DNA from 2 places in the Rothia sp. SCPM-O-B-18226 (M350) genome. Region 2 is predicted to be linked to the other one. Evidence: predicted binding sites of a transcription regulator. Region 2 holds the regulator's gene; the other holds the start of a gene.
The links. Region 2 encodes HspR, which represses chaperone genes until heat shock. Its sites were predicted from a motif close to AAGTTGAGTCNNNNNGACTCAACTT; they were not measured.
Positions count from the first base shown of each region.

Region 1 (5,525 bases), on a different contig from region 2:
ATGCGGCGCCAACCCACGTAGGAGCGCGCCCAGTAGCGCTGACGGGCGGCATCATCGTAACGGAATTCCTGGTAGGTCATGGGACGATGGTCGTGCAGGGACCCACCCGGGCCGCGGTAGTCGGGGATGCCGGACTCGGTGCTCACGCCGGCGCCGGTCAGCACGAGAACCTTACCCTCCTTGAGTAGGCGAGCGATGCCCTCGGCGGCATACCTCTCGTCGTGGGGTTCGGCGGTGTCCGCCACGACCCGCTGGATAGAGCGAATCGCGGCCCTGTGCACGGAGGCGATTTCTTCGCGCTGTTCACCGGCGGCGGCGAAGTTCTGGTGGTCGGTCCAGCGGTCCATTCTTCTCCTCAATGCTCTGTGTACTAATGCAGTCAGCGCGGTTCTAACGCGTTAAACGGCTGTGGGGCACCTCCTTTCGAGGGTACCCCACAGCCTATTTCTTGCGGTTTCGAACTCGCGGAGTCAGCCACAGGCTAAGTCCGCCCAGCCAACCGGTTGAGTTTAGTCCTCAGCCTTCTGCTCGCGCTCGGAGGTCACGACCAGGCCGTCACTGGCAACGTCCGGGTTCACGTCCACGGTCACGGTGTCGCCGTCGTGGATGGCACCGGAGAGGATGCCGCGAGCCAGGCGGTCGCCAATCTCGCGCTGAACCAGGCGGCGCAGCGGGCGGGCACCGAATGCCGGGTCGTAGCCGGTCTTGCCCAGCCACTCGAGGGCTGCCTCGGTGACATTCAGGGTGAGGCGGCGGTCCTCCAGGCGCTTAGCCATGCTCTTGACCTGCAGACCCACAATCTGACCCAGGTTCTCAGCCGACAGGGGCTGGAACATGATGATGTCGTCCAGTCGGTTGAGGAACTCGGGGCGGAATGCCTGGTGCACAACCTCCATGGCCTTCTCGGAGCGCTCGTCGAAGGGCAGGTCCTGGTTGACCAGGTACTGCGAACCAAGGTTCGAGGTCAGAATCAGGATGACGTTACGGAAGTCCACGGTGCGGCCCTGACCGTCGGTCAGGCGGCCGTCATCGAGCACCTGCAGCAGGATGTCGAAGACCTCGGGGTGTGCCTTCTCGACCTCGTCGAGCAGGACCACCGAGTAGGGGCGACGGCGCACGGCCTCGGTCAGCTGACCGCCCTCTTCGTGGCCGACGTATCCGGGAGGGGCACCGACCAGGCGAGAAACGGTGTGCTTCTCGGAGTACTCGCTCATGTCGATACGCACCAGGGCACGCTCGTCATCAAACTGGAACTCGGCCAGTGCCTTAGCCAGCTCGGTCTTACCGACACCGGTCGGGCCCAGGAACAGGAAGGAACCAATCGGGCGGTTCGGGTCGGAAATACCGGCACGGGCGCGGCGCACGGCGTCAGAGACTGCCACCACTGCGGCTTCCTGGCCAATGAGGCGGGCACCGATGCGCTTCTCCATTTCGAGCAGCTTCTCGGACTCACCCTGCATCATGCGGCCTGCGGGGATACCGGTCCAGGAGGAAATCACCTCGGCGATATCATCTGCGGTGACCTCTTCAGAGACCATGGACTCGCTCTTGGCGCGGTCCTCGGCGCGCTGTGCTTCTTCCAGCTCAGCCTGCTTTGCGGGAATCTCGCCGTACAGCAGGCGGGATGCCTCGGCGAGGTTACCCTCGCGCTGTGCAACCTCTGCACGGGAACGCAGCTCGTCGATCTGAGTCTTGATGTCGCCCACGCGGTTCAGGCTAGCCTTCTCAGCCTCCCAACGAGCGTTGAGGGCGTCGAGCTCTTCCTTCTTGTCAGCCATATCCTTGCGCAGGGCCTCCAGACGCTCAACCGATGCGGGATCGGTCTCGTCAGCAAGAGCCAGCTCCTCCATGGTGAGACGGTCCACGGCGCGGCGCAGCTGGTCAATTTCCTCCGGTGCGGAGTCAATTTCCATGCGCAGGCGGGATGCTGCCTCGTCAATCAGGTCAATTGCCTTGTCCGGCAGCTGACGGGAAGGAATGTAACGGTTAGACAGGGTTGCTGCGGCAACCAGCGCGGAGTCAGCAATCTGCACCTTGTGGTGTGCCTCGTAGCGCTCTTTCAGGCCACGCAGAATACCGATGGTGTCCTCGACGCTGGGCTCGCCCACGTACACCTGCTGGAAGCGGCGCTCCAGGGCGGGGTCCTTCTCGATGTTCTCGCGGTACTCGTCCAGGGTGGTGGCACCAATCAGGCGCAGTTCGCCTCGGGCAAGCATGGGCTTGAGCATGTTGCCCGCATCCATGGAACCTTCGGATGCGCCGGCACCAACAACGGTGTGAATCTCGTCGATGAAGGTAACAATCTGGCCTTCGGACTTCTTGATTTCTTCGAGGACTGCCTTCAGGCGCTCCTCGAATTCACCGCGGTACTTTGCGCCTGCGACCATGGAGCCCAAATCCAGGCTGATGAGGGTCTTGCCGCGCAGGGATTCGGGCACGTCGCCGGAAACCATGCGCTGTGCCAGGCCTTCCACGACGGCGGTCTTACCGACGCCGGGCTCACCAATCAGAACGGGGTTGTTCTTGGTACGGCGGGAGAGCACCTGCACGACGCGGCGAATCTCAGAGTCACGGCCGATAACCGGGTCAAGCTTGCCTGCGCGGGCAATGGCGGTCAGGTCGGTGCCGTACTTTTCGAGTGCCTGGAAGGTGCCTTCGGGGTCGGGGGTGTCCACGGTGCGGTCTCCTCGGACGTTGGGGATGGTCTGTGCAATGAGCTCTGCGGTAGCACCGAGCTTGTGCATTGCGGTTGCGGTGCTATCGGTTCCGCTGGCGATGCCGAGCAGAATCATTTCGGTGGAGACGTAGCTGTCACCGAAACCCTCCGCGCGAGTCTGTGCTGCCTGCAGAGCAGAAAGTGCGGAACGGCTGAGGGAGGCGTTCTGCACGGAGGTGCCGGATGCCTTGGGCAGCTTCTTGATTTCTGCGGAAGCAGCCTCGGAGATGGCGTCGACATCCAGGCCTGCAGCCTTCAGCACGGAGACTGCGATGCCTTCGCGCTGGTCCATCAGGGCCTTGAGGATGTGGGAGGTTTCAATAGTGGGGTTACCGGCGGTTTGAGCGTTAGTATTTGCCGCCGAGATGACTTCTTGACTCTTGGTGGTGAACTTGTTGTCCATAATGTTCCTTTCGTGTTTCGAGGGCTTATCCTATGCGCCCCTGCATTACATAACTTGAGTCTACTACACTCAATTATTCTGCGCAAGGGGTTAACCAGGGTTTTTGAGATTAAAATTTCGGCGACAACCATGGGCTCTTCGCACGAATAAAGCGGCAAAAACATACACTCCAGCCCATGAACTCCACCCAAAACCCCTATTGTTATAGTGACCGCACTGGGCGCTTGCGGGCTCCCACAACCACAACTCAGAATGGGGACCCACATGAAAATACTGGTTCTAGGCGCAACCGGCCGCACCGGCCGCCTCTTCACCCGCAAAGCCCTCGAGGAGGGGCACTAGGTCACCGCCTACGTACGCAACCCCGGCAAGGCACGAGCACTACTGGGGGCGCACCCGAACCTCACCATCACCCCCGGCGACCTCAACGATACCGAGCGGCTCGCCGCAGCCTCCGCAGGGCAGGACGTCATGGTCAGCCTCCTGGGCCAGAAGGCCACGGTGCGAGAGTTTCTGCACAGCACGTTCCTGCAGGAGCGACTGCCTCTCATCATGGAGGCGGTCACGGGCGCAGGCGTGAAGCACTGCGTTCTGCTGAGCGCCTACGGCGTGGGCGATACGGTACGGACCGCGTCCCTGCCCATGCGCCTGGTTTGCAAGGTCATCATGCGCGGCATTTTTACCGACAAGGTTAAGGCGGACGCCCTGGTCGCCGAATATCAGCCGTATATTTCGCGTGCGCATCCGGGCAGGCTGACCGATAAGCCCGGCAGGGGCGGGGTCAAGGTATTTGATATGGCGAGCGTCGAGCGCACTCCGGGTATCCCGACCATTGCACGTGAGGACGTCGCCGATGCCCTGCTCACTATTGCCAAGAACCCTCAGAACGCGGGCACAGATTTTTTGGCAACAATTGGGGACGCTATCCTGCGGTCGCCCCAGAAATAAACCGGTAGGCTTAAGAGATGACGACTACGAACACCCTCCCCTCCGCGATTCTCTTCGACCACGACGGAACCCTCGTCGACACCGAACCCGTCTGGGCCGCCGCCAAGGTTGCTCTCACCGCAGAATTTGGCGGCACCTGGACCGAGCAGGACACCCTCGACTGCCTGGGCCTGTCCATGCAGTTCACCCTGGATCGCCTGCGCGAGCGCGGCGTGAACCTGCCGGACGAGGAGATTAACGATCTGCTGGTGGCAAAGGTGCGCGAGGCCCTTTCCCACCGAGAGGTTGAATTCCTGCCGGGCATCGAACCCTTCCTGCGCGAGGTGCGCGACGCACACATCCCCGCAGCTATCGTCACGAACGCCACCACCTCCATTGCGCGCCGCACCGCCGATGCCGCACCCGAGGGCACATTCTCGGTCGTTATTGGCAACGACGAGACCACCCACCCCAAGCCGGACCCGCAACCCTATCTTTTGGCGGCCGAGCGCCTGGGCGTTGACCCGACTCAGTGCGTGGCAATCGAGGATTCCCCCTCGGGTGTGCGCAGTGCAACCGCGGCGGGTATGCGCGTAATCGTGGTGCCGGGCGAGCTGGAGGTTCCGGCGGAGCTGGGCACCGCACGCATGAGCCACGAGGAGCTGAATCTGGAGGCGGTTCGCGCGCTAGTGAACCAGTAGGATTCCACTACACCCCATCATGTGACGATTTATTACGAATTACTCAAAATAACCTTGACAGCGGTTCCTTAAAATGATTTACTCATAATAACGATTCGGCGGGGCGACAAATCCCACCGAACCACAAGTATCACAGCATCATGAAGGAGACCATCATGGCATTCGCAAAGTACACCGCTCCCGGCCTGACCCTCGAGACCGGCAAGGAACTCTCCGACGTCCTTCAGGCTCGTCTGCACGACCTGAACGACCTGCACCTGATTCTGAAGCACGCCCACTGGAACGTGACCGGCCCCGGCTTCATCGCAGTTCACGAGATGATTGACCCCCAGGTCGACACCGTTCGCGAGTTCGTTGACGCTATCGCAGAGCGTATGGCAACCCTGGGCGCAACCCCCAACGGCCTGGCTGGCGCGATGGTTGCACAGCGCCCCGTCGAGGATTACCCCGTTGGCCGCGCACGCGTTGCCGACCACCTGCGCGCCCTGAACGACGTGTACACCCGCGTGATTGAGGCTCACCGCAAGGCTCTGGCCTTCGCAGGCGAGACCGACCCCATCACCGAGGACCTGCTGATCGGCCAGACCGCCGAGCTGGAGAAGTTCCAGTGGTTCATCCGCGCATTCCTCGAGAACAGCGCAGGCGAGATCTCCGAGTAAAGCTGGCGATAATCGCTAAATTCATCCCGGCCGCTACCGGCCGGCTGAGCGCTCCCGGCCCATAGCCGGAATAGATGTTTACCTTCGGGCGGGCGTTCCCACACACTGCGTGGGAACGC
Region 1 is NZ_JBYQJS010000001.1:310,438-315,962, reverse strand. Features, by position in the region: gene AC3E6W_RS01405 (Sir2 family NAD-dependent protein deacetylase) at 1-347, opposite strand, end outside; gene clpB (ATP-dependent chaperone ClpB) at 510-3,119, opposite strand; partial or broken gene AC3E6W_RS01395 (SDR family oxidoreductase) at 3,474-4,067, shown strand; gene AC3E6W_RS01390 (HAD family hydrolase) at 4,085-4,747, shown strand; gene dps (DNA starvation/stationary phase protection protein Dps) at 4,903-5,406, shown strand.
Region 1: the regulator HspR is predicted to act here: its motif matches at 3,171-3,195, upstream of clpB (ATP-dependent chaperone ClpB).

Region 2 (5,525 bases):
GCTCACCGGCCGCGAGCCCAACAAGGGTGTGAACCCCGACGAGGTTGTGGCAATGGGCGCAGCGCTGCAGGCAGGCGTGCTGAAGGGCGACCGTAAGGACGTTCTGCTGATTGACGTCACCCCCCTCTCCCTCGGTATCGAGACCAAGGGTGGCGTGATGACCAAGCTGATCGAGCGCAACACCGCAATCCCGACCAAGCGTTCCGAGACCTTCACCACCGCAGAGGACAACCAGCCCTCCGTGACCATTCAGGTCTTCCAGGGTGAGCGTGAGTTCACTCGCGACAACAAGAACCTGGGTACCTTCGAGCTGACCGGCATCGCCCCCGCACCCCGTGGCGTGCCCCAGATTGAGGTCACCTTCGACATCGACGCAAACGGCATCGTCCACGTCTCCGCAAAGGACAAGGGCACCGGCGTTGAGCAGTCCATGACCATCACCGGCGGCACCTCCCTCTCCAAGGACGACATCGACCGCATGGTCAAGGACGCAGAGGCACACGCTGAGCAGGACAAGGCACGCCGCGAGGCTGCTGACACCCGCAACGCAGCTGAGTCCGTCGCATACTCCGTCGAGAAGCTCCTGAAGGAGAACGGCGACAAGCTGCCCGAGGACGTCAAGACCGAGGTTCAGGGCGATGTCGACGAGCTGAAGAAGGCACTCGAGGGCGACGACGATGCAGCAGTGAAGTCCGCATTCGAGAAGCTGCAGGCATCCCAGTCCAAGCTGGGCGAGGCACTCTACGCAACAGCACAGGCTGAGGCATCCGAGTCCAAGCCCGCCGCTGATGAGGACGTTGTCGACGCCGAGGTTATCGACGAAGACGAGAAGAAGTAATCATGGCTGAGCAGGAAAACACCACCCCCGACCCGCTGGAAGAGGCATTCAACGCCCCCGCAGCGGAAGGCCACCCCGAAGCTGAATCGGTCGAAAGCCCCGAGGAAGCTGCGGAAGCCGTCGAGGCTGAGCTCCAGGACGCCGTAGAAGCAGAATCTGCGGATGCGGCACTCGCCGCGGAGCGCCTGGACTCCCTGCTTCGCCTGCAGGCAGAGTTCACTAACTTCAAGAACCGCACCGCTCGCGAAAAGGAGCAGCTGCGAGGCTTCGTAACCAGTGAACTGGTGACCGCACTGCTGCCGGTGCTCGACGATATCGACGCCGCACGCAAGCATGGCGACCTGCAGGACGGCCCCTTCGCCTCCATCGCTACCAAGCTCGAAGAGCTGCTCGGCAAGCAGGGCGTGGAGCGTTTCGGTGAAGTAGGCGACGCCTTCGACCCGAACATCCACGAAGCTGTTCTGCAGCAGCCCACCGACGAGGTGGCTGAGGATCATGTCTCCATGGTTCTGCGTTACGGCTACCGCGTGAACGACCGCGTGGTTCGTACCGCGCAGGTGGCTGTGGCTGTCGCACCGTAAGGTGATCGGCTCAGCATTGGCTGAATAACTAACGACGGGCGGGTGCTCTCCCTGGTGGGGGAGTGCCCGCCCTGTTGTTTGCTTGCGATATGTGCGTGGTCTCGGTATGTAGCGGCGGTGGTTAAAAAGCCTTGTAGGGCGCTAAATTTTGGTCTACCCCCTTCCAAAATTGAGTCAAGTAGACTAAACTTTTATATAGAGCATTAAGACAAGAACGTGGTGCCCTGCTAGCCGTCCCGTAACCGAGGAGGGCGGCGCATCACCGCGAGAGGAGAAACACAACATGGCAAGTGAAAACTGGATAACCGACGATTTTTATAAGGCCCTGGGCGTTAGCGAAGACGCGAGCGAGAGCGACATTAAGAAGGCGTACCGCAAGCTCTCCCGCAAGTACCACCCGGACCTGAACCCCGGCGACGCCGCAGCTGAGAAGAAGTTCAAGGAAATCTCCGAGGCCTACGACGTGCTCTCCGACAAGAAGCAGCGCGAGGAGTACGACCAGATTCGCCGCTACGGCGCCGCAGGCATGGGTGCGGGGGGCTTCGGTGCAGGCGGCTTTAGTGGCGGCTACCCCGGCGCGGACGCCTTCGGCGGATTCCGCGGCGGCACCAGCGCCAATATCAACATTGATGACCTGCTCGGCGGCCTGTTCGGCGGAAGCACCGGCGGCAGCCGCCGTCGCTCCGCCGGCTTCACCAGCGCCGACTTCGGCGGCATGGGTAGCGGCTTTGGCGGCGCACAGCACGCGGCCCCCGAGGAAAGCACCACCAGCACCCGCATCAGCCTGGCCCAGGCATACACCGGCGCAAACGTGACCGTGTTCCTGCCGGACGGCTCCCACACCGAGGCACGCATCCCCGCAGGCATTAAGGACGGCCAGAAGGTCCGCCTGCGCGGCAAGGGCCTGCGCGGCGGCGACCTGAAGGTCACCGTGCGCGTCTCCGATGACTCCGTGTACTCCCGCGAGGGCAATAACCTGATCCTGCGCGCACCCGTCACCCTCGCCGAGGCCGTCGACGGCGCAGTGATTGAGGTGCCCCTGCCCGACGCATCCACCGTGAAGCTGCGCCTGGCACCCGGCCAGGTCGGCCGCCGACTGCGCGCCAAGGGCCGCGGCTTCAAGGCTAAGGGCGGCGACGGCGACCTGCTGGTTATCCCGGAGATTGTACTGCCCACCGAGCTGAGCGCAGAGGCGCAGGAAGCATTCGATAAGTTCGTGAAGCTGGCACCGCAGGAGAACCCGCGTAAGGATCTGTTGAAGAAGGCGAAGTAAACCATGGCATCTCGAGAATCATCATCTAAGTCCCGTAGCGGCAAGCCGTTGCACAGTGTGGACCTGCCGGTTTTCGTGATTTCTGTGGCGGCTGAGCTGGCGGGCATGCACCCGCAGACCCTGCGCCAGTACGACCGTATCGGCTTGGTCCAGCCTTCGCGTGCGCCCGGTAAGGCGCGCCGCTACTCGCAGCGTGACGTGAACCGTCTGCAGCGGATTCAGCAGCTCTCGCAGGAGGGCGTCTCCCTGGAGGGTATTCGCCGAATCATCGAGCTGGAGGCTCTCCTGGAGTCGCAGAAGGAACAGATTGCGGCCCTGCAGAGCCAGATCGAGGACGCGAAGGTGAAGTTGGGCTTGGCGGAGCGCGTGTTCGCAGCCGGTACCAGTGGCGACGTGGTGCATATTGCCCGCGGCACCCGCCCGGCGCCTCGTCAGCGTTCTTCGGCTGTGGTGCTGTATCGTCAGCATCGCCAGCCGGCTACGGCGGATGATGCGAAGCCGCAGCGCTAAACCGGCTAAACCCGCTACACTGGGATAAACGGCTCGGCTGTTCTAGCTCATTTGCGCTAGTCAGCCACCCATATAGGCTTGTGCGTCTTTGTGTCATACGCCGCGAGGGAGGGTAGACCCCCGCCCCGCATGAACTTGGACCCACACACAAGGAGGTGAGGCTCCCCGAATGACCGGGGAGCCTCACCTCCTTAACGTATAAGTCGCGTACTAACGCTGACGCTGCTCCGCTTACTTGCGGCGGTAGGCCAGGTCGTGTGCGCGGCGGCCCGCCTCCTGAGCCTTACGCTCAAAGCTGGTGAGGGTACGACCCTCCCAACGCGGAGCCCAACCACCCTGCGGATCCTCCTCGGTCGCACCGGCGCCGGGGTTCACGTTCTCGAAGTCGGGGTGCGCCTCCAGAACCTCACGCATGACCAGGGCGTACTCCTCCCAGTCGGTTGCCAGGCGCCAAATGCCGCCGGGCTTGAGCACACGCGCAACCTTATCGGCGAACGCCGGGGACACCAAGCGGCGCTTGTGGTGGCGAGACTTATGCCAGGGGTCCGGGAAGAACACCCACAGCTCGTCCACGGAGTTCTCCTCGAGCATGTTGTCGAGCAGCTCGGGTGCGTTCGCCTGAGCCACACGCACGTTCTCCACGCCCGCGTTGCCCATCTTCAGCAGCAGGTCCGCGATGCCGGGGGTGTACACCTCGACGGCGAGGAAGTTCGCCTCGGGCACCTCGGCTGCGCGGTGCACGATTGCCTCGCCCAGGCCGGAACCGATCTCGACGACCTGGTAGGCCTCGCGGCCGTAAATCTTAACCGGGTCGAAGGTCGCCTCGGGCGCGACGGAGGTGTCGGTGCGCAGGCGCGGAATGTCCAGCACGTGGGTGGGGGAGTAGGTATCCCAGGCCTTCTGGCGGCGCGCGGTGAGGCGGTCGCCGCGGCGGACGAAGGAGTAGGGCTGGCGGAAGAATTCCTCGGGAACCGGCTTCTTAGCCTTCTCTTCGGTGGATTCGGGTGCCTGGCTAGGCTGCGTGTTCTCAGTAGACATACCTAAAAGAATAGCGCAGGGCCGCTACACCGTGCGGTTTCGGGGCCGCTGGGCGGGGTGATGCCGGGCTGGCCGGGTGCGAGTGAACCGGGGGGCGGATAGGGTGCGCGCGCCGGTCTGCGAAGCGTAGAAAACCAGCGGGCGTAGAAATTCTGCGCGCATACAAAAGTGCGGTGGGAACCGGAAGGTTCCCACCGCACTAAAGAGAGGTTGCTTGAGGAGTGAGCTAAGAGGAGGGCCTTACTTCTTGGAGCCCAGCAGCGCCAGACCCGCGCCGAGCATCACGATGTTGTTTGCGAGCTGCTGGCCGTCCTGGGTGGGACGGAAGTACTCGTCGTGCATGTCCGGGTTGCGGAAGTACATGGTCAACAGGTTTGCCGCGAATGCGGTCAGGCCTGCACCCGCCAGACGTGCGGGGATGAAGGGGGTCAGCAGGGTTGCGCCGAGGGCGGTCTCTGCACCGGAGATGAGCTTACCGAAGGTTGCTGCATCCAGCTTGGCGACTGCGGGAACGCCGGTTGCGGCCATCTGCTGTAGGAAGGCGTAGGTGCCCTCGTCTGCCTTGAGCTTCTTGACGCCTGCGTCGAGGATGAGTGCGCCGGCGGTGAGGCGGATTGCTGCGTTGGAGAACTTGCCCATTGTGGTGTCCTTCTGTTCTGTGCTTGGTCGGTTAGGTTTTCGTTTGAATGGTTACTACTTTAGCCCCACTTTCTCACCTTGTAAAGTTTTACTGGTAAAGTTTCTTAATTTTTTGAAAACCCGAAAAAAGAGACAGTGGAAGGGTGGCTGGAGGAGGACGAGAAACCCCTGTGCCCGATGGCTCACGGTGAACCCGCCCCGTGTCCGCATCGTCTCAAATTTCCGCCCATGTTGGATTCATTGCGCTCGTGTGGGTATGAGGGGGTAAAATTTGAGATTATGCATTCTCTGTATATTTCTCATCGGTGATACAAGCCCCGGCAAAACCGTGTCATCAGGGCCCGCAAGCCCCGAAATACAGCACGTGCCGTGGAAATGGGAGGTTCGCCTCCCTGTACGCCGTTAAGGAATATGAGTGAATACCAACCACCCGGATAAGCCCCCGAGTAAAAAACAGGGCAACCGACGCAGAAAAGAGAAATACGTGACACAGCAGCCAACGCCGCAGAACTCCGTCACCGGCCTAGATTCGGAGGCTGAGCACTCCAAGCTCCAGCGCGGGCTCAGCTACCGACATATCCAGCTGATTGCTATTGGCGGCGCCATCGGTACGGGCCTCTTCCTCGGCTCGGCCAAGACCATCGCG
Region 2 is NZ_JBYQJS010000003.1:58,134-63,658, forward strand. Features, by position in the region: gene dnaK (molecular chaperone DnaK) at 1-838, shown strand, start outside; gene AC3E6W_RS05850 (nucleotide exchange factor GrpE) at 841-1,419, shown strand; gene AC3E6W_RS05855 (DnaJ domain-containing protein) at 1,703-2,692, shown strand; gene AC3E6W_RS05860 (heat shock protein transcriptional repressor HspR) at 2,696-3,202, shown strand; gene trmB (tRNA (guanosine(46)-N7)-methyltransferase TrmB) at 3,434-4,240, opposite strand; gene AC3E6W_RS05870 (hypothetical protein) at 4,481-4,879, opposite strand; gene AC3E6W_RS05875 (amino acid permease) at 5,364-5,525, shown strand, end outside.